DNA from 3 places in the Paenibacillus sp. FSL E2-0190 genome. Region 3 is predicted to be linked to each of the others. Evidence: riboswitches for the same ligand, from Rfam matches in the RefSeq annotation. Region 3 holds a riboswitch; each other region holds the start of a gene.
What was found. Region 3 has a riboswitch for cyclic di-GMP ahead of NST25_RS21145 (thiamine pyrophosphate-binding protein). Riboswitches for the same ligand answer to the same signal wherever they lie in the genome.
Positions count from the first base shown of each region.

Region 1: it holds a riboswitch for cyclic di-GMP, as region 3 does, so the genes downstream of both, NST25_RS04785 (glycosyl hydrolase) here and NST25_RS21145 (thiamine pyrophosphate-binding protein) in region 3, are expected to answer to the same signal.
Region 2: it holds a riboswitch for cyclic di-GMP, as region 3 does, so the genes downstream of both, NST25_RS02430 (choice-of-anchor A family protein) here and NST25_RS21145 (thiamine pyrophosphate-binding protein) in region 3, are expected to answer to the same signal.

Region 1 is NZ_CP150306.1:1,124,219-1,131,674, forward strand. It holds gene NST25_RS04765 (glycosyltransferase family 4 protein) at 1-15, shown strand, start outside; gene NST25_RS04770 (glycosyltransferase) at 77-1,177, shown strand; gene NST25_RS04775 (UDP-glucose/GDP-mannose dehydrogenase family protein) at 1,182-2,522, shown strand; gene NST25_RS04780 (sugar phosphate nucleotidyltransferase) at 3,258-4,631, shown strand; cyclic di-GMP riboswitch class I at 4,768-4,847, shown strand; gene NST25_RS04785 (glycosyl hydrolase) at 4,860-6,410, shown strand; gene NST25_RS04790 (glycosyl hydrolase) at 6,562-7,456, shown strand, end outside.
Region 2 is NZ_CP150306.1:551,675-559,130, forward strand. It holds gene NST25_RS02410 (hypothetical protein) at 1-52, opposite strand, end outside; gene NST25_RS02415 (DUF3221 domain-containing protein) at 932-1,276, opposite strand; gene NST25_RS02420 (ASCH domain-containing protein) at 1,632-2,045, shown strand; gene NST25_RS02425 (hypothetical protein) at 2,245-2,637, opposite strand; cyclic di-GMP riboswitch class I at 3,133-3,223, shown strand; gene NST25_RS02430 (choice-of-anchor A family protein) at 3,332-6,169, shown strand; gene NST25_RS02435 (alpha/beta hydrolase) at 6,316-7,212, shown strand.
Region 3 is NZ_CP150306.1:4,774,947-4,782,402, reverse strand. It holds gene NST25_RS21155 (hypothetical protein) at 1-65, opposite strand, end outside; gene NST25_RS21150 (carboxymuconolactone decarboxylase family protein) at 271-639, opposite strand; gene NST25_RS21145 (thiamine pyrophosphate-binding protein) at 650-2,290, opposite strand; cyclic di-GMP riboswitch class I at 2,446-2,542, opposite strand; gene NST25_RS21140 (HAMP domain-containing methyl-accepting chemotaxis protein) at 2,717-3,967, opposite strand; gene NST25_RS21135 (YafY family protein) at 4,089-5,045, opposite strand; gene NST25_RS21130 (SDR family NAD(P)-dependent oxidoreductase) at 5,202-6,035, shown strand; gene serA (phosphoglycerate dehydrogenase) at 6,410-7,456, opposite strand, start outside.

The sequences.
Region 1 (7,456 bases), 3.4 Mb from region 3:
TTGGCGGGCACCTGACAGATGAGATGACGCGGTAATTCTGAAGATGATGCTCCATAAAACTTTGAGGATGATTCACATGAAAATTGCGATAGCGCACGATTACTTAATCCAAATGGGCGGCGCGGAAAGAGTGGTGGAAGTCTTTCATCACATGTATCCCGAGGCTCCAATCTACACAACGGTTTTTAACGGAAGCCGCCTTACTGACAATCTCAAAGATGCGGATATCCGTGCCTCCTGGCTGCAAAAGATTCCGGGGGTAAAGACCAATTTTAAAGGGGTGCTGCCACTTTATCCAATGGCCATCCGTGATTTGGACTTTCGCGGTTTCGATATCGTCCTGAGTTCCAGCAGTGCTTTTATGAAAAGTATTCAAGTTCCTAAACATACGTTTCATCTTTGTTACTGCCATACGCCTATGCGCTTCGCATGGGATTATGACACCTACATGGAACGTCAGTCGAATTCCGGGCTGTTCAAAAAAATGCTTAAGGTATACATGCAGCAGCTCAAAACGTGGGACCAACGGACTTCCAAAAATGTGAATCAGTTCGTAGCCAATTCTTCAGTAGTGAAGACGAGAATTCAGAATTATTATCACCGGGATGCAGATGTCATATTTCCACCGATTAATACAGCCCGGTTTACAAGCTCTTCTACCATTGGTGACTACTATTTAATTGTCTCCCGGCTTGTTTCCTACAAGCGGATTGATCTGGCAGTAGAGGCTTTCAATCGTAACGGTCTTAAGCTTTATATCGTAGGGGATGGACCGGATCGCAAGCGTCTCGAAGGCATGGCTAAGGATAATGTATCGTTTCTGGGCCGGCTAGAAGATGAACAAGTAACTGGAATGATGGCACAGTGCAGAGCATTTATTTTTCCAGGAGAAGAGGACTTTGGAATTACACCGCTGGAAGCGAACGCTGCAGGAAGACCGGTAATTGCTTATCAAGCAGGTGGGGCACTAGATACTATTATTCCTTATGTAAATGGTGTGTTCTTTCAGCATCAAGAAGTGGAGGATCTACTTAAGGCTATTTATGAGGTAGAGTCCTACGCTTGGGATATCGATCAAATTATGGAGCATGCACGTAAATTCGATGAGCAGGCGTTTATGGTTAAGTTCAAGCAGTATGTTGAGCAGGCGTACGTCAATTTTCTAAAAGGAGGATGATTATATGAAGCTGACAGTAATCGGTACTGGGTATGTGGGTCTTGTATCTGGCGTGTGCTTTGCACTGGGCGGACATCATGTCATCTGTGTGGATAAGGACGAGGAAAAGATTAAGAAGCTGAAACAGATGGAATCGCCCATCTATGAGCCGGGAATCGAGGAACTGATTGAACTGAATCTTCGTGAGGAACGGTTATCTTTTTCTGCAGATCTCCAAGCGTCGGTGCGCCGTTCAGATATTATCATTCTTGCTGTAGGTACGCCATCATTGCCTAACGGTGAAGCAGACTTAACCTACATTGAGGGTGCAGCCGCTGAAATCGCCAAAGCGATGGAAGGGCACAAAATTATAATGACTAAATCTACAGTTCCAGTAGGAACAAATGAAAAAATCTCTCAAATGATCTCTAAGTATACCCAACATTCTTTTGATATCGTGTCTGCACCTGAGTTTTTACGTGAAGGGTCAGCGATTCGCGATACCCTCCATCCTGATAGAATTATCATTGGCCTTGATAATCCAGAGCTGGAACCAACAATGCGCGAGCTTCATAAGGGTTTCACAGAAAATGTATTTGTAACAGATATACGCAGTGCTGAAATGATCAAATATGCTTCGAATGCATTTTTGGCCACGAAGATTTCCTTTATTAATGAGATCGCCAATATTTGTGAAAAAGTGGGAGCTGATGTAACCGAGGTAGCACAAGGAATGGGTATGGACCAAAGAATCGGGTCATCCTTCCTGCAGGCTGGTATCGGTTATGGAGGCTCCTGTTTCCCGAAAGACACTAATGCGCTCATTCAAATTGCGGGCAACGTCGATTACGAATTCAAATTATTGAAATCTGTAGTCGAAGTGAACAAGGGACAACGGTTTATGATCATCTCCAAGCTGCATGAATCACTTGGCAGCCTGCGCGGTTCGACGATTGGGATATGGGGGCTTGCCTTTAAGCCTAATACTGATGATGTCCGCGAAGCTCCCGCCAGAGAGATTGTTGAGGCACTGGTGGCTGAAGGGGCAACAGTCAAACTATATGATCCAATCGCAGCTACAAATTTCAGGCAGCAATATGATCATCCGCAGCTTCGCTGGTGCAATCTGCCTGAGGAAGCGGCTGAGGGCAGCGATGCCGTATGCCTCTTGACCGATTGGAGCCTACTCAAGGATATTGATCTGCATCAGCTGGCGAAAAGCATGCGCAATGGGGTGCTGATCGATGGACGCAATGTGTATTCCAAGGAGCAAATTGAGGGTACCGGCCTCGTTTATCATTCTGTCGGCCGCCCGCAGATGGGTGGATTGAGCGGTTATTCTGCTAGTGTGGCTGGAGCGGTTTAATCTAAGTTATATTGATTGAACTTGTGTTTTTTCTATTTAGGGATGAGCCGTGACTCCAGAGAATGTTTGGACTTCCAGCCGCTGTTGTCTGCAGATTTCCTGATTTTACCGCTGATAGCGGTAGAAATCCGCAGACAAAGGCGGACGCTATCGCTCTTACAGTTCCAAAATCCCCCTCCGTCACTCCATTCCCTTATCTTAAGTTTCTAAGCAATTTATAAAGTTAGGTACTCTGATTATATACCGCAGTAGCAGTAGCATTTGTAGTTGTCATTGTCTCTGTGGTGGCAACTAGTCTTGCTCTTGTAGTTGCAGTTGTTCTTACAGTTGTTGCAGTTGCAGCTGCCTCCCCCGGAGCAGAAACAAATCTTTAGAAAAACGTGCTTGCTTCCGGCTGGTACAGCCCGGTACGCACGGATCAAGTATTAAGAAGAAGTTGGTTAGGTTAAGAACGGAAAGGGAATTTGGAACTGTAGAAACGGAGTGTTCGCCCGAAAGATTTCCGTAGGAAAGCTAGCTTCGAAAGCATATGCTATCCTCGGATTTCTACCGCGAGAAGCGGTTCAATCAGGAAATCTGAGGATAACAGCGATCGGAAGTCCAAAATCCCTTGGAGTGGTTTCTACCTAACAAATTTTTTTAGTGCATCCGCTCGAAATAAGGCTAAGTGGAAGCTGACGTTTTGATAACAATTCAAATATGCTCGATTTCCATAATTCAAGGAGGGTTCATTCTATGAAAATGGTACTTCTATCAGGCGGTTCAGGTAAACGGTTATGGCCGTTGTCCAACGACTCACGTTCAAAGCAATTTCTAAAGGTACTTGAAAGCCCTCAAGGTGAACCAGAATCCATGGTACAACGTGTCTGGAGACAGCTGGAGGAAGCAGGGATGGCAGAATCATCTTATCTGGCCACCGGCCGTGGCCAAGTAGAAATGATACAAAGCCAACTGGGAAGTCATGTGCCGATTATCGTTGAACCGGAGCGTCGGGATACTTTTCCGGCTATCGCCTTAACAGCTACCTATCTTTATTCAGTGGCAGGTGTTTCTCCAGCGGAGACGGTAGCAATATTGCCTGTTGACCCTTATGTAGAAGCATCTTTTTTCGATACCATAGCTATGCTTGAGGGGACCATGCTGGAAAGTGGAGCAAATCTGGCTCTAATGGGTGTTGTTCCTGAACATGCCTCAGAGAAATACGGATATATTATTCCTACCACCGAAGAGGCGGGGGAAAATGGTTTTATGAAGGTGAGTCACTTTCAAGAGAAACCTGACCGCATACAAGCAGAACAGCTCATCGAGCAAAATGCCTTGTGGAATTGCGGAGTGTTTGCCTTCCGCTTAGGGTACTTGTTAGATATTTTGCAGCGTAAAGGGTTGCCTTTAGGATATGAAGAATTGCAGAAGCAGTATAAGCTATTGTCTTCCATCAGTTTTGATTATGAAGTGGTGGAGAAAGAAGAACATATTGTGGTGCAGCCGTATGATGGATTCTGGAAGGATCTTGGAACGTGGAATACGCTGACAGAGGAAATGAGCAGCAAGCATGTAGGAAAAGGTTTTGTGACGGCGGATTCTGAGGGGACTTGCTTGATTAATGAGCTGGACATTCCGATTACGGTAATTGGTGCGAAGGATCTGATCATTGCGGCTAGCCCGGATGGGATTCTAGTTACCCATAAAGCTGAGAGCCCACGGATTAAAGAAGTGCTGAAGACCTTTGAACAAAGACCGATGTACGAGGAACGCCGTTGGGGTCATTACAAAGTTATTGATTATGTGAAATATGATGAAGGCAATGAAGTGCTGACCAAACGGATTTTTATATCCGAGGGGAATAATATCAGCTATCAATTACATCGCAAGCGTAGTGAAATTTGGACAATCGTCAGCGGCGAAGCAAGTATTGTGCTGAATGAGAAAAAACATAATGTGAAGGCTGGGGACGTGGTACGTATACCGGAAGGAACGAAGCACGCGATCCTTGCTTTGACGGATGTTGAGTTTATAGAGGTACAGACGGGGTCTGAATTAGTAGAAGAAGATAACATACGTATTACTTTAGACTGGAATGATATAGAACTACAACAATTCATTTCATAGGTCTAACCTATCTATTTAACCAATTCAAAATTTCTTGAAACAGGTAAATTGACTCAATTATCAAAAAAAGTCATAAAAACACTAAATATATCATTAATTGTCGTCGATACTTACGGTAAGAGAGATTATTTCTCTTAAATTGAAAAGGCAAACCTATCGAAAGGTAGGGACGCAAAGCTATAGGGCCTTCGAAAGAGTGGCAGCCTGGCTACCGAAAGGGAGATTATTTTGAAAGCTTACCGTACGTATCGATTGTTTGGTGCATTTCTGTCACTCGTCCTGTTTCTGACTGCACTTCCGCTTGCTGTTGGAATTTCGCCGTCTGTTGTCATAGCTGCTTCAAATTCTGGAACGCCAGTTACCCCAGGTGCCTCACCTGAAGCCGTAAAGCTGCTTAACTATTTTTACTCGATCTCAGGAAAAGGTATTATTGCCGGTCAACATGACTATTTAGAAAGTCCAGATGAAATTAACAATATGCTGAAGGGAACCAGCGGACAATATGCGGCTCTTCACGGTTATGAAATGGGTGCGATCAGTGGCCAGTCCGAAGCAACGATGGCTTGGCAACGTCAAAATGTGGTGAACAGCGCCATCAACTGGAATAAAGCGGGCGGGATCGTAGCTATGACTTTTCATGCTAACCTGCCGGGCACCTCTTATGACTGGGATAATGTGAAAAAAACACTTAGCCAGAGTGAGTTCGATAGTTACGTTACACCGGGTACCAAGCAATATAACAATCTGATCGCTGAGCTTGATAAGGTGGCCGTCTCTTTAAAAAGCTTGCGCGATGCCAACGTTCCGGTGCTTTGGAGACCCTATCATGAAATGAACGGGAACTGGTTCTGGTGGGGGAAGAAAAATAACTTTTCTAAACTATGGAATATTATGTATGACCGTTTTGTTAACGTTCATAAATTAAATAATTTGTTATGGGTATGGAGTCCGAATGCTCCCAATGTTTGGTCAGATCCTTATGCGCTAACTTATCCAGGTGCTGATAAAGTAGATATTCTGGCAGCAGATATATACGAAAATGATTACCAGCAAAAATACTATGACAGCTTATTGAGTCTAGCCGCAGGCAAACCGATTGCGATCGGGGAAAATGGTGAAATGCCTAATCTGGAGAAGCTTCAGCAATCGCAAAGTAAATGGACGTATATGATGAGCTGGGGAAAAATGCTCTACGAGAATAACAGTGCAGACACAATCAAAACATTTATGAATAGCAACTATACCCTGACCAGAGATAAATTAAATACTGGTCTGGCACCGACACCTAGCGCCGCACCAGCGCCGGCACCTTCTGAAGAAGAGGGGGAGGCAGCAATTCCTCTCGCGAAGGGGCTTGCAGGAGAGTATTACAACAACATGCAATTGTCGGGAGCAGCAACTCTTAACAGAACTGATGCAATAATCGATTTCAATTGGCGGCAAGGCTCCCCGGATGCCGCCCTCGGGATTGATCGGTTCTCCATACGTTGGAGCGGTAAAATTAAGCCATTATATAATGAGCAATATACATTTTACACTACCTCAGATGATGGTATCCGTGTCTGGGTGAATGGGGAATCCGTGATTGATAGTTGGACTAAGCAAAGTGGTACTGAGCGTAAGGGCACTATAACGCTGAAGGCTGGCCAGCTATATGATATCAAGGTGGAGTATTACGAGAATGAAGGCGATGCGAGAGTCCGCTTGATGTGGGAAAGTGCTAGTCAAGCTAAAGAGACAGTTCCAGCAAGTGCACTTTTTCTTCCGGATGTCTCCTGATTGATGAAAATTAAAGGTCGATCCTTAGTGGCTCTGCGTTATTGCAGAGCTACTAAGCTATAGTCCTCATTAGGTCAGAAGACGATTGTCCGATAACAGGTATGTTTTTAACACCTGTGGAGGCAGTACAGCTACCGAAAGGAGGATTTATTTGCGTAAATATTATAAGAAAAACAGATTGTTGTTTACTATGTTACCGGTCTTTATTATTTTTTCCTTGCTGCCTTGGGGAGAGGTTAAAAGTCTTCCGAAGGCTATGAGTGTTTCTTCCTCCCTACCTCCGGCTATACCAAGTAATCCTTCGGCTTCTGAAGAAGCCAAGCAACTGCTAAGTAATTTGGTAAATCTACGTGGCAAAGGGCTCTTGTCCGGCCAGCATGATTATCTAGAAAGTCCAGATGAACTGGTTCATAAGCTGAAGAATACTTCGGGACAAAATGCTGTTCTACATGGTTATGAATTAGGGGCGATTAATAATCAATCCGAAGAGACGATCGCAGAACAGCGGCAAGCTGTTATAGACAGTGCAATTGAATGGCATCAAGAGGGTGGCATTGTAGCGATGACCTTCCATCAGAGCTTACCGGGAACCTCTCCAGAGTGGTCCAATGTAAACAGAAGTCTCAGTCAAGAGAAATTTAATGCTTATGTTACACCTGGGACAGCTCAGTATAAGAGGCTAATCTCAGATCTAGACGAGGTTGCTGGATATTTGGGTCAGCTGCGTGATGCCGGAGTTCCGGTCTTATGGCGACCTTACCATGAAATGAATGGTGGTTGGTTTTGGTGGGGGAAAAAGGACAATTTTTCAGAGCTGTGGAGTATTGTCTATGATCGTTTTGTAAACACACACAAGCTAAATAATCTACTGTGGGTGTGGAATCCGAATGCGCCGAATGAATGGTCAGATCCATATGCTGCATATTATCCCGGTGGGGATAAACTCGATGTTCTGGCTGCGGATATCTACAATAACGATTATAAACAGTCCTACTATGAGGATCTGCTCGCATTGGCCGAGGGTAAACCTATCGGAATCGGGGAGA
Region 2 (7,456 bases), 2.8 Mb from region 3:
GTTCTTTGATAGGATCCTGCTGCCCCCATTTTCTCTCATCAATTTCTGTCATGGTAAACCTCCAATCTACTGAATGTTATTAGTATTTCACCAGATTGAGATGCTTTTTGAACAGGGAGAATTAATTGGGAAACCATTATGAGTATAGTTGTCTGTTGCATCTTGTTGAAGGCTTACTTGTTGTGGAGATAGTACACTTGAATTTGATTGATTTGCTGATGCGAAAGGAGCAATTGCGGTAGTCAATAAAGCGATTGATAAAACTACGATTAGTTTTTTCATACTTTGATAATCCTCACATATGAAGTGTTTACTTACATGGATAATAGTAAATTTAATGGTTAATGATGTATATGAGCTATAAGATCGATTTGAAAAATGAGATGTTTTGTAAGTTTTTATAAATAAACGTCGAATATTATAATAAGAGAGTTTTATTGGTGTAGATGACCTAGGACTAATTAATTGTGATGAATTTTAAAAATACGAAACCCGCCGATGCATGTCTCGCGGGTTTGTGCTGATCCTGTATCTTCAAGTAGATCCTTCGTGTTATTAGGTACATTGCCAACAACTGTAGGGACTTTATAAGCTCCTATAGTTGTTACATGGTAAGGTTTCAGTAATTCCAACAAAGAGTAAATTCCCAAATGCTTGGGATTATGCCCACTGGCTTCGGTAGGTGAGCTTTTTTTGTTTACAGAATGTTCCAGAATTATTATATTCAGATTATGTAAATGTTTCGTCCGGAAGAGATTATTCATAGTATATGTTCGGAAGGGTATTTCTGCTTCAGGAATTCCCGTAACAGAGATGTTGAGAGTATATAATGTTCCATATTATATACTCTGATTTCTCCTTAAATCTACACAAAGAAGCGCCATCCCTTTTGGAGACGCCGCTTCTTTATAGTAGATTCTATTCTTTTTGCTCAATTCTTGATTTTGGTGATCTTTTTGGCGGTAACTTGTGCAGGGAATGAATCATCACTTACTTCAAAAAACACTTTAATCTCATCGCCTTTTTTATATTTAGAAGGTGCAACTTTATTTACCCAAATGGCTTGAGAGTACTCATTAGATTCGAGAATTTCCTTGTATTCCTTGTTCAAGTCTTCTTCTTTTAATTCAGAAATTACTAAAATTCTTTTATTTTCTACATCTATTGTGTGTACAATTCCTTTCAAAACTTCATCATTCTTACTACAGGCGGTGACTAATAACAAAAAAACAAAAATAAGAGTCCATTTAATAGTAGTACGTGGTTTTTGAATCATGGACCTTCCCCTCCAGTGGTTACGACATTAGTTTAAAATCGGTTGCACAGGCATAGCAGTTAGTACATTACCAATATAAGAATAAACAGCAGCCTTTCCATTATGACGACCTTTATTGATTCTGGGGAGTTACAGGTGAATGTCTGTAGTATTGATATTTTCATAAGAACTTTTGTTTGTATATAATAAAAATAAATGTTCTTATTTTAGAGGCGATCAATGATGGAAATGAGTATCGACCAAACGGTTGGGATTATTTAATTTATCAGGTCAAGGTGAGCAAGATTACACAACGCGAGATCGAGATCCGTGCATCCGTGACAAACGTCCAACATAAACGAAGGGGATAAATATCATGCGGTGTATAACAATACGGCAGCCTTGGGCGACCTTAATTGCTCTTGGTGAAAAAGAGTTTGAAACTCGTTCATGGAGAACAGCCTACCGCGGCGAGTTAGGCATTCATGCCGGGATGCGGATCGACAAAAAGATTTGTGAACAGGAACCGTACAAATCAGTATTGGCGAAACATGGCTATACAGCGAATAATTTGCCGACAGGAGCTATTATTGCTACAGGTCAGCTCGCGGGATGTTATGTGGTTACTCCAGAGGTGGATTTAAGGGAATGGATCAATGGGAACGAATATGATTTTGGCGACTATAGCGAAGGACGGTTTGCCTGGAAGCTTGAAGGGGTTCATCCATTAAGTCATCCAATTCCAGCTAAAGGTCGGCTAAGCTTGTGGGAGCACTCCAATCACTTCTGAACGGCGAACAATATTTTTAATGTAATTTTTATGTGCCTATCAGCTTTTTTTCAGGTTCGAGGTATATATTAGAGACACCAAACACCCCCCAGTGTTTTGTGGTATATCTCTCTCAGGTCTTGCCAACTCCCATGGTAAGGCCTATTTTTTTGTTCACTAATTGATTGGGGGGAGAGAGCGCAGCGGCTTCTATACAGCTTTACTTAATCTGGTACTGTTCTTCGTAACTCTTAAAAGATGAAATATCCAGCCCTAGGTATCTGCGCATATGGATGGCAGCCTGAGCCGCAACAATGTCATTCAACAGCAGCATTCGTTCATGATAGCCACGACATATATACTTGGCTTCAATTCCCGTATTAAGTCTGTTTTGCTCATACACCTTGATTCCCCGTCTTCTCATTTCTGCACGGACATCCCTTAGATCTGTTGTAGCTACTGCAGCAGCTGTTCCAAGAACCTCCAGATAAGGGGCGGGTGTTCGTAAGTGTGTAGATAAAATGGCGGAGTCCCGTTCGAAAGCTGATAAAATCATCGGAAGCAATAAATAAGATTTCACCAGCATGTTGTCCCTGCTTTCTGCTCTATGCATGAATCTCATCACCTCTAATAGGAACGTATATTCGTATTCTACCCCGATATTCCAAAAATAATCAATGGTATTTCTAAACAGCTTATCCAATGTGATTAAATTCACAACTAAATAACGAAGAATAAATTATATTAAAAATTGTAATAATAAAAATTAATGTATCGGACACACATAAAGGAGAATTATGATGGAAAAAGAGGGCAGCCTCCAGCGTGGATTGTTTTTTGGTTTAATTCTGAGTGTTCCCTTATGGATATCCATATTGGGCTATATACAGTTACTTTAAAATTTAATGAAAAACCTTATGCGAAGCGCCTTTAGGCGCTTTTTTTGTGTGGTACTAATGCGGGGAATTATCGAAAGGAATTGATTGACAATTGTGGGTGTCGGGAGCTAAACTGTTATTAATTCAAAAGTATTAAAAGTCATAGACTGTTATTGGATAGAATGCTTCAGCTACCAGTTCTGGACTTGCAGTGTAATACATATATATAGTCATGATAATAGCAAACCGTCTGAAAGGGCGGGACGCAAAGTCCAGGAGTCTAAAGTGTCTTAAAGGCACAATGACCGTCCGACTGCCATGAGAAGGGAATTTCACTTCTTTTTGGCGGTCTTTTTTGTTGTTAGGTCCTTTAGAGTTTCTGGTAATTATTCTGATTAATATAAATCATAGTTTTAGGAGGTGTGCCATTTGAAAAGAAGAATAAAACCGTTACTCTCGCTTGTATTAGCTGGGATTTTGACGGTAGGTAGTGGGCTTTCCTCATTGGGAGCTGGAGTTGCTGGAGCTAGTAGTTCTTCTACATTGGGAATTGCAGCGGTCTACAACGTGTTTATTCTAGGGGATATAACAACAGTTTCGGATACGGAAGGAAGGTTTGCTGCTGGAGGTAACGTTAACTTAACCAACTATAGTGTTGGAGATAGGTTGACCGCTGCAGAGGTTTCCCTGACTGACACACTTGTTGTTGGAGGGAATCTTACTTTCAACGGAGGTACTGTTTATGGGAATATCGTGCACGGGGGAGATTTTTCAGGGAATGTAACGCTCCTCAAGGGTGGTACAAAAAGACAGGGGAGTACGATTGACTTTTCAGCCGTAGGTCAGTCTTTGAAGGACAAATCAGCAGAACTTGCAGCATTGCCGGCGAATGGAACAACAGTGTACCAATATGGCAGCCTTACCCTGACAGGTACAGATCCTGCGGTCAATGTTTTTAATGTTTCAGGAGATAACGTCTCTAATACCTACGGAATTACAATAAATGTTCCTTCAGGATCTACTGCAATTATTAATATTGATGGTTCTAACGTAAAAATGAAAAACTTCGGATTTCTACCTAATAACGTGTTGAACAGCAAGAAAATTTTGCTTAACTTTAGCCAAGCTGCGTATCTTGATATGGCAGGCATAGGTGTAATGGGAAGCATACTTGCCCCCTATGCTCATGTTGATTTTATTAATGGTCAGATTAACGGTACTTTAGTGGCGGCTTCACTCAAAGGTACTGGTGGTGGTGAATTTCACCACTATCCATACGATGGTGATGAACCCGGACCAACGCCGACACCAACGCCGACAGTGACGCCGACACCAACAGTGACACCAACGCCGACAGTGACGCCAACGCCGACAGTGACACCGACGCCAACACCAACAGTGACACCAACGCCGACAGTGACGCCAACACCGACACCAACGCCGACAGTGACGCCAACACCGACACCAACGCCGACAGTGACACCAACACCAACGCCAACACCGACACCAACACCGACGCCAACGCCGACGCCGACAGTGACACCGACGCCAACGCCAACAGTGACACCAACACCGACACCAACGCCGACAGTGACGCCAACACCGACACCAACGCCGACAGTGACACCAACACCAACGCCGACGCCGACAGTGACACCAACGCCGACGCCGACAGTGACACCAACGCCGACGCCGACAGTGACACCAACGCCGACGCCGACAGTGACACCAACGCCGACGCCGACAGTGACACCAACGCCGACAGTGACGCCAACACCGACACCAACGCCGACAGTGACGCCAACACCGACACCAACACCGACACCAACGCCGACACCAACGCCAACGCCGACGCCGACACCAACGCCGACAGTGACGCCGACACCAACAGTGACACCAACGCCGACGCCGACAGTGACACCAACGCCGACACCGACGCCAACACCATGTCCGACGCCGACAGTGACACCAACGCCGACGCCGACACCAACGCCGACAGTGACGCCAACACCGACACCAACGCCGACAGTGACGCCAACACCGACACCAACGCCGACAGTGACGCCAACACCGACACCGACACCAACACCAACACCGACGCCAACGCCGACGTCAACGCCGACAGTGACACCGACGCCAACAGTGACACCAACGCCGACAGTGACGCCAACACCGACACCAACGCCGACAGTGACGCCAACACCGACACCAACACCGACACCAACGCCGACAGTGACACCGACACCAACGCCGACGCCGACAGTGACACCAACGCCGACAGTGACGCCAACACCGACACCAACGCCAACGCCGACGCCGACGCCGACACCAACGCCGACGCCGACAGTGACACCAACGCCGACAGTGACGCCAACACCGACACCAACGCCGACAGTGACGCCAACACCGACGCCAACGCCGACGCCAACGCCGACGGTAACACCTGAGGCAACGCCGACGCCAACGCCATCGCCGACGGTAACGCCGACGCCGACACCAACGCCAACGCCGACAGTGACGCCGACACCAACGCCGACGCCTGAAGCAACACCGACACCGACGGTAACGCCAGAGGTAACACCAACACCGACGGTAACGCCAGAGGTAACACCAACACCGACGGTAACACCAGAGGTAACACCAACACCAACGGTAACACCAGAGGCAACACCGACACCGACGGTAACACCAGAGGCAACACCGACACCGACGGTAACGCCTGAAGCAACACCAACACCGACGGTAACGCCTGAGGCAACACCAACACCGACGGTAACGCCTGAGGCAACACCAACACCGACGGTAACACCAGAGGCAACACCGACACCGACGGTAACGCCTGAAGCAACACCAACACCGACGGTAACGCCAGAGGTAACACCAACGTCGACACCAGAGACTTCTGTGTTCCCGACACCAACGCCATCATCCGTAATTGGCACTATAGTTCTTGCAGAAGATCCCGTGCCGCTTGGGCCTGTAGCTTCGCCGACACCAGCGCCAGTACCAACACCGTCGAATAGCACAGAAGTACTTGTTGATGATGATGAGATCCCATTAGGTCCGGTACCGGCAGTGACACCAACGCCAACACCAACACCTGATGAAATCATCGTAGTGGACGATACGATCCCATTAGGAAAGCCACCAGTGAAGGAATTGCCAAAAACGGGTGAATCAAGTCCTGCACCTTACTATGTAGCAGGTTTAGGTTTTGCACTTATCGGATTATTAATGAGAACCAAGTTCTCCAAAAAGAATAAATAATAAAGGTTAGATCAACATAGAGTCGCTTTCGGGAGTGTTCCGATGGCGGCTCTATTTGTATGTCATGATTGCGATAGTTTGGTGCATTCTAAGTAGATGGTATACTCTTGTTGGAAAAGAAATGAAGAGGGGATGGCGAAGGCGAATTGATATGGTTTATTATTAGCGCTGTAATCATCATAGGGATTCTAATCTATGTGGGATTTTTCTTCTATGGTATTGCTATTAAACGAGCGCCAAAGGTATTTCTAAGTAATAATCCTAATCTGAAGGCTGATCCTCCGGTTGCCGGAGCTTCTTGGGGGGAGGGGAAGGATTGGGTCTCTCGCCAGAGCTTCGAGAATATTGAGATCGTATCTGCAGATGGACTTAAACTAAGAGGTTACTTACTCCAATCTAATCGTGCTGCGGGACGCACAGCCATTCTAGCCCACGGTTATTCAGGTAAAGCAAAGGATATGGGGGCGTACGCCAAAATCTACTACGAGAACTTAGGCTTTAACATCCTAATTCCCGATGCAAGAGGGCATGGAGATAGCGCAGGGGATTACATTGGTTTTGGTTGGCCGGAACGAAAAGATTATTTGCAATGGATTGAATACATGATTAAAAAGACTGGGCCTAGTGCTCAAATTGTGCTTCACGGTGTCTCTATGGGTGGTGCTACAGTGCTAATGACCTCAGGGGAAGATCTTCCGCCGCAGGTAAAAGCTATTGTTGCGGACTGCGCTTATACCTCAGTAAAAGCACAATTATCTTACCAACTACGACGAATGTATCGCTTGCCAAGTTTCCCTTTCGTTCAAAGTGCAAGTCTAATCACCCGCTTGAAGGCGGGGTATGGCTTTGGTGAAGCCTCTGCATTAAAACAAGTGCGGAAAGCGAAGGCTCCGATTCTTTTTATTCATGGGGATGCGGATAACTTTGTACCTTTTGCTATGATGAATGAATTGTATGAGGCATGCCAGAGTCCAAAAGAGAGGCTCATAGTACCGCAAGCGGGGCATGGATTGTCTTATGATACGGATAAGGAGGGTATATAGATGTAGTAACAGCTTTTGTAAGTCGATATGTAAAATAAGTCCTGAACGTAGACAGCGCCCGATATCCGCTAGGTAGCGATTATCGGGCGCCTATATTTTTCCACACATGACGTAGTCCTTGAATAAGGATCGTACCGTCATGCTTTCTCGTTATATTCATCCCCCGCCGTTCGTGAGTAACGGGTGTCTTAATTCCTTGTTATTTCCAGCAGCCGTGTGGCGAGAATAATCCTTCCAATACGAC
Region 3 (7,456 bases):
GTTCCATCTAACTCAATGTTAATAACCTTGTTTGTAGTGTCTGTCTTCAAAACGAAACTTCCCATGCCTAAATCTCTCCCATAGATTGAATTTGTCCAAAACAGTTCGACTGCAATATCCAGCCATGTATATCCATTTAGCTGTTTTATAAAAGTCAAAATTCGACACTATACAGCAAGTAATGGGATATTCCGACTCTATTATAGGCATATTTTTCAAGTATATGCAATAATAAAGTCGAATTTTGTATATTGTTGTCGAACTGTTGGGTTATTGGATTTCTTCTATGGTTGCAAGCAGGATATTAAAAGCTGTGATGATTCTAGGTGCCCCTATAACGGGTACTAAGTGTAATAGAATACCTTTAAGCTGTTCTACGGTGACTCCAACACGAAGGGCCATGACATAATGAACGCCCAACTGTTCGAATTGACCCATTGAAATTAAAGATGAAATGACTGCGATTTCCTTCCAGTCAGGGGCTATAGTATTACGTTGAAAAATATCGCCATAGGCATTCCCCATAATAAATTCAGCCAAGTCAGGGAAGTGGTCTTTAATTGGAGCTAGTGCTTTTGCGCCATAGTCTCCTGATAGATTCGTGAAGTGGTTGAGACCACTGTTGATATTTTCCTTCATGGTTAGCCTCCTAGTTTAGGTTCAAAGTACGGTGTGCAGTCGGAGGGACTTCATCACGGTCTGTTAGTAGTTCAATAACGGCAACATGGTTTAGAGCTACCGCATCTTTAATTGCAGCTGTGAATTCATCCGCAGTCTCACATTTGTAGCCTTTAGCACCTAGAGATTCAGCGAATTTCACGGCGTCCATTGGTACTTCATATAGAGTTCCATCGATACGACCTGTGGTTTTCTCCATACCCTTAAGAGCCATATCTAGTTGCTTATTATTGACCACGATAAAGATGACAGGGATATCTTTGCAGACAGCGGTGTTAATCTCAGCGCCGAGCATCATGAAACAACCATCACCTGTAATGCAGAGGACAGTTTCTTCAGGAGCTGCAACTTTTGCACCAATAGCCATGCCGATCGAATTACCCATGCAAGCAAAATACGCATCAAAAACAAAGCTGCCCGGTTTCTTAACCTTGTACCATTTTGCAGCGTGGAATCCATGACTTCCATCATCAACGAAAATTGAATTATTATAAGGGATCAAATCACTTAAAGTGCTCATTACGGAAGCAAGGGAAAGATTCTTGAGGGTTGGAAGCTCTTCTGAATAATCCGCATCGGCCAAAGCCTCACGTTTGGTGATTGTGCTTGGGTCAATATGATTTAGGCAGTGCACCAAATTATCGCGCAGGTCCCCAGTGACCGGTATCGTTTTGGACAATAGTATTTTTCCGACAAAGGTTGGATCAATATCAAATTGAATTAAAGTTGCTGGATGATTCTCCCGTTTAAGATTACAGATGGTCATATCACTTAAACGTGATCCAAGCACTATAAATAAATCGCTTTTATTCAATAAATCGTCCCCGTGGGTCGAACCGCCAACGCCAATAGGACCATGATAGAGTGGGTGATCCCAGACTATAGCCCCTTTTCCACCAGGAGATGTTACTACAGGAATATTAAAAGTTTCTGCGAGTTGAACAAGCTCTTTATGTGCTCCGGAGCGGTTAATTCCTTTACCCGCAATAATCAAAGGATTCTTAGCAGCTTGAATAGCTTCGATGACTCTATCGATATTAGCTTGACTAATTAGAGACTCTCTTTCTGGGATTACTATATTGCATTCTTCCAATACTTCAGTTTGTACATCAAAAGGAATACAAAGATGAACAGGACCCCGTTTGGTCAGGGCCACAGAAATCGCATGATTAAAAATAGTACCAAAGTGATCCCCACGTTCAACCAATTTACTGAACAAGGTGGCAGGTCTGAACATATCAGCTAAATCAGCCAGAAAAGAGGTGGAGTCCTGACATTGAGGAATTCCAAGCTCTGTAATGGATTGGTGGCCGGTAATAAATAGGACAGGTAGGTTGTTAGCTTTCGCATGTGCTGCTGCTGTAAGCAGGTTAGTTCCCCCAGGACCCGAAGTACCAAATGCTACGCCTAGGTTACCCGTTTTCAGCGCATACCCTGCTGCTTCGAATCCGGAGCTTGCTTCATGTCTGCCGGGAATAAATTCAATACCGTAATCCACCATCTTTAGAACAATTGGACAAATGGATTTGCCAATGATCCCAAAAGAATGGGTGACTCCAAGGTTACGTAGTGCTTCCGCCATGTAATCTGCGACTGTCTTCAAAAGAAACACCTCACAAGTTTTTTGATATATATTAGTTATTAATCTACCGAATAGATACGATAGATCAATATACTCAAAAAGTAAAAACCTGTGCTCTATAGTAAGCACAGGTTGGTGGCATAAGGCACCGCTAAGACTGAACAATAGTTCAGCCGTCCTGGTTCCTCTGCAACCTGGCAATCATGGCCTCAAAAGAAAAAATGAGGCTGTAGATCCATGGTTTTGCGTCATCCTCTTTCGAGGATTTTGCCAATATTAATTTATAGTTGATAAGAATAATTTTCCTTTACAATATATTCCTCATTAATTTTTGTCAACATAATCCGCTAAAAAAACTCGAAATTTGACGAAAGTCTTGTCCAAGAGATGAAGTTTTACCTCGCGAAAAAAACTGCCACCTAAGACTCAGCTTAGGTGGCAGTTGATAGTTTTGAACTAGAATTTAAAGATATGAATGGTTTTTTGCAGATTAAATACGGCCTGGGTCATTTTTTCCGTTTCTTCTGCAACAGACTGCAGGGCATTAATCTGTTCATTCATAGCCGCCGATACCTCTTCCGTGCCAGCAGCAGTTTCTTCGGTGATTGCTGAGATATTCTCAATTGCACTGGAAATTTTCAAGGCACTTTCTAGCATAAGATCACTCTCCGCAGAGAATGAAGAGATTTGCTCGGTAATGTACTGCACGCTTTGTACAATTTGTGCGAAAATATGGGCAGATTGAGTGATCATTTCATTCTGAACCTGCACAACCTCTTCATTGATGGCAATATTATCGATGGCTTGTTTAATATCTGACTCAATGCTGCGGACCAAGCCGAATACTTCTTTTGTGGATGCCGTAGATTCCTCAGCAAGCTTGCGAACCTCTTGAGCTACAACGGCAAAACCCCGACCATGCTCTCCGGCACGAGCAGCTTCGATGGAGGCATTCAGTGACAGCAGGTTGGTCTGCTCAGCGATCTCTGTGATGGTCTTGGTGATCATCGTAATCCCGCGGGCATTTTGTGAGAGAGCTTCAATAGTATCAGCCACTTTTTGTGTAGCCTCTATGTTTTTACGCATGCCTTCAGCCTGTGTATCTACGGATTGGCGCCCTTGCTCAACAAGTTCTAAGGTATGTATTGAACGTCTGTTCATTTCTTTGGTGGAGTTCGTATAATTGGATACTTTGGTCTCAATGTCTTTAATGGATTCTGTCATATCAGCGATATCCGTAGATATTTCATTTGCACCAAGAGCGAGCTCAGTAGAAGAAGAGGCTACTTGTGCCATGACAATTTTCAGGTTCTGGTTCTTATCTTCGATTCCGCGGCTTGCATCCATAACTTGACGGGTGATCTGCGATGCATCGGTCAGAATCTTCTTGAGCTTATCAATCATTGTGTTAAAGGAGCGGCTTACGTCACCCATTGAACCATTTTCGTCCGCTCTGCTAGTGAAATCACCCTTTGAAATACTGTGAGATACATTAGCAATATCATCAAAAGATGATGTAAGCGTTCTCTCCACGAAGCGAGCAACAGGTAAAGTCAGACCTGCAAGAACAACTACTAGTATAATTCCTACGAGAAATTGACCTAGAATCATTAACGTAACTAAGACAGGAATAGCAAACAGTGCGGCAACGAGGTAACATCCGGCAACAATTCTTTGTTTTAACGGAAGTTTGTGCATCCAGCTCATTGGTAAAATGTCCCCCTTATTAAATTTTATGTAATGGTGTTATTATAGGGGATTTATAGGTCATTGGTCTATAGAGAAGTGTCATAAATCTTCTTTAAGTAGTAGATATTTAGAATTCATGTCAAAATTCCTCATATATTGTGGAAATTGTTTTAATAGCAGACTTTACCATCCCTACTAGTTCGATAGGAGCTAAAACAATAACTGAAGGAGAGAAAGAGAGTACGATACGACAGGCAGATTCTATAGCATTAAACTCGGCTTCCACGTTCATCCACCCAGTATTAGCAGAGGGTTCTACTAAAGTTATAGTTACATATCTTTCACGTTGTAATTCTTTAAGAATAGACTCATTCACCTTTAAGTTCACTACATATTTTGGCAGTGCTGCTTTAAAAGCTAAAGTCGATTGTTCCCAGTAGCTTTTTAAATCAAAAGCCTCAGGTCTGACAAATGATTCATAAGTTGCGTCAGCTTGTATTAATCTCGACACGCGAAAAGTCCGCATTTCAGCCTCGGTTCGTGCCACTACATACCAAACTCCACGTTTTGCGACTAACCCGAGAGGTTCAATGAAACGCTCCTTCATCTCGTCATTCCGTGGGTAAGTGATCTTCACTTTACGGTCTTCCCAAACAGCTTCCTGCAGGACAGATAGGAACGGATATGTCTCGTCGGAAGGGTGCCAGCTGGCACCATCTATATGAATGCGCTGGCTCAGGTAACTGGCTGGATTATTCGGCCTTGATGGGGAAGCAGCCTCCAGCTTAAGCACGGCGGAAGAGAAGTCGTTTTGTATACCCAGATCTTTTAAGATTGAGGAGTCTGCGGACAGCAGCAGAGTTGCAATCTCTGAGGGCTTCATACCCGTTAAGGAGGTTCGGTATCCTTCTGTGAGCATCCAACCCCCTTCACGTCCCCGTTCGGCAAGAATAGGTATTCCTGCTGTACATAAGGCTTCCATATCTCTAAACACAGTTCGTTCAGACACTTCTAAGGTCTGGGCTAGCTCACGGGACGTCATCTTTCCACGATTTTGCAGCAAAAGTAAGATGGATAACAAACGATCGGCTCTCATTAAGGGACACTCCTCCTCCTAATAAATGTTGGCTAGTTCTTAATTAATTATTACATTATATATGTCAGTTGATGTCATATTAAAGAATTATACTATATAAGGTAAGGATTAAATACAGAACATTAGAGAAAAACAAGTGTAGAAAGGATTGAGAACATGACTTTAAAAGGAAAAGTAGCATTGGTCACCGGAGGCAGCAGAGGTGCTGGTAGAGGAATTGCATTGGAGCTGGCAAGGAAAGGTGCATTCGTTTATATTACGGGCAGAACGACAGAGGCTTTTGGGACAGAGCATAGCAAGCGGAGCATTGATAACGTACTTAGGGAAATAAAAGCGGAGGGAGGGTCCGGCAGCGCCATACGATGTGATCATACCAAAGATCAGGAGACAGAGGCGGTCATTCGCCAGATTGCTTCAGAGCAAGGAAAGCTTGATATTTTAGTCAATAATGTATGGGGCGGCAACGATTTACCTATTGAGCAGAAGTCTTTCTGGGAGCTTCCTACAGCGCATTGGGACAATATGTTTAATGCGGGTGTGAGGGCACAGTTGATAACAAATTATTATGCAATACCATTAATGCGTGAGGCAAAAGCTGGCGGTCTAATCATCCATACAACCTTTTGGGATCGTTACAAATATCTAGGAAATTTCTATTATGATCTTTCTAAACATACACTTGTGCGTATGGCCTACGGGTTATCGAATGAGCTTAAAGAGGACAACATTGCAGTTATTCCGCTTACTCCGGGCTGGATGAGGACAGAGGCGGTGTTGGAGAGCATGAACACGGATGAGGAGCATTGGCATGAGGTTGAAGAATTGCAGATGACTGAATCCACAACCTATATCGGTAGAGCAGCCGCTGCTCTAGCAGCCGATCCTAAGGTTATGTCTATAACCGGACAACCGCAGCAGGTTGCTAAGCTGGCTGAAAAGTATGGATTTACAGACATCGATGGTCGGACTGTTCCCGCATTCTTAGTCTAAACAGCAAACTTGATCTGTTTGATCCCATATGTGCGTATGAAGCAGTATAGGACACAGCTGATCTATAATGCAGCATTTTCGTATGTTTAGAACGCTATCGGTCCCCAGAGACGCTATTGATAGGCAAAGCACCTGATTTAGCTCTCTTCTTGAGGAATAGTGGCACTAGAGTCCGAAACCCTGCTTCAAAGGCGAAATTATTGCATATAAGGTCATCTGGGTCCGTAACCTCAAGGGCGTACGTAAGCCTCCACGAGGGTACTCGATTCGATATTGTAAATGAAGCAGAAATAGGTCGACGATCAACAACAAAAGCAGCGAAACTCCTATAGGGGGAGAATCGCTGCTCTGTTGTTTGATTTCTATCGTATTGCTTACAGAAGAATGATTTCTTCGGCAGTGTTGATTTCTGGTAGGCCAGCAAGCTTCACAAGCACATGAGTAGGTACAGCTTTATCAACGGTCAGCAGCATGATTGCTTCGCCACCAACGATTTTACGTCCCACTTGCATGGAAGCGATATTAACATCATTTTCGCCCAGCAATGTGCCCACAAGTCCGATAATCCCTGGTTTGTCGTTATGGGATACTACAATTTGATGTCCTTCAGGAGCGATATCAACCGGGAACTTGTTCACTTGAACAATTCTTTCTCCATAACCTTGCAGCAATGTTCCGGCTACGAGACGTTCTTGGTCGTGATCTGTTTTAAGGGTCACGGTAATCAGATTAGTGAAGCCTTTAGTTTTGGAAGCTTTAGTTATTACTACATTAACGTCGCGTGTTTTTGCCAAGTGCATGGAGTTAACGATGTTAACATCCTCAGCGAAGTGGCGGGAGAGCACGCCTTTCACAATATAGCGGGTAAGTGGTTGGGTATCGACATCTGACAGATCACCCGCATACTCAACATGGATTTCACGAATAGCACTATCTGTAATCTGGGTAACAAAGCTGCCCAGCTTCTCACCAAGTGTGAAGTAAGGCTGGAGTTTGTTCATTACGCTTGGAGCAACTGGAGGAATATTTACAGCATTGATGAACGGTTCATTACGCAGAATATGCAGTACTTGTTCCGATACATCGATCGCTACATTCTCCTGAGCTTCAATTGTAGAAGCGCCCAAGTGAGGAGTCACGATAATTTTTGGATGCGACAAGAATGGGTGATCTGCTTGTGGCGGTTCTTTTTCGAATACGTCAAATGCAGCGCCAGCAACAATACCGCTATCAATAGCTTCTACTAACGCCATTTCATCAATTACACCACCACGGGCACAGTTGATGATGCGCATTCCCTTTTTCATCACTTCAAATTGCGGGCGGGAAATCATATGGCGTGTTTCCGGAGTAAGTGGAGTGTGCACAGTAATGAAGTCTGCTCCGCGGACTACATCGTCAACGGAAGCTAATTTTACTTC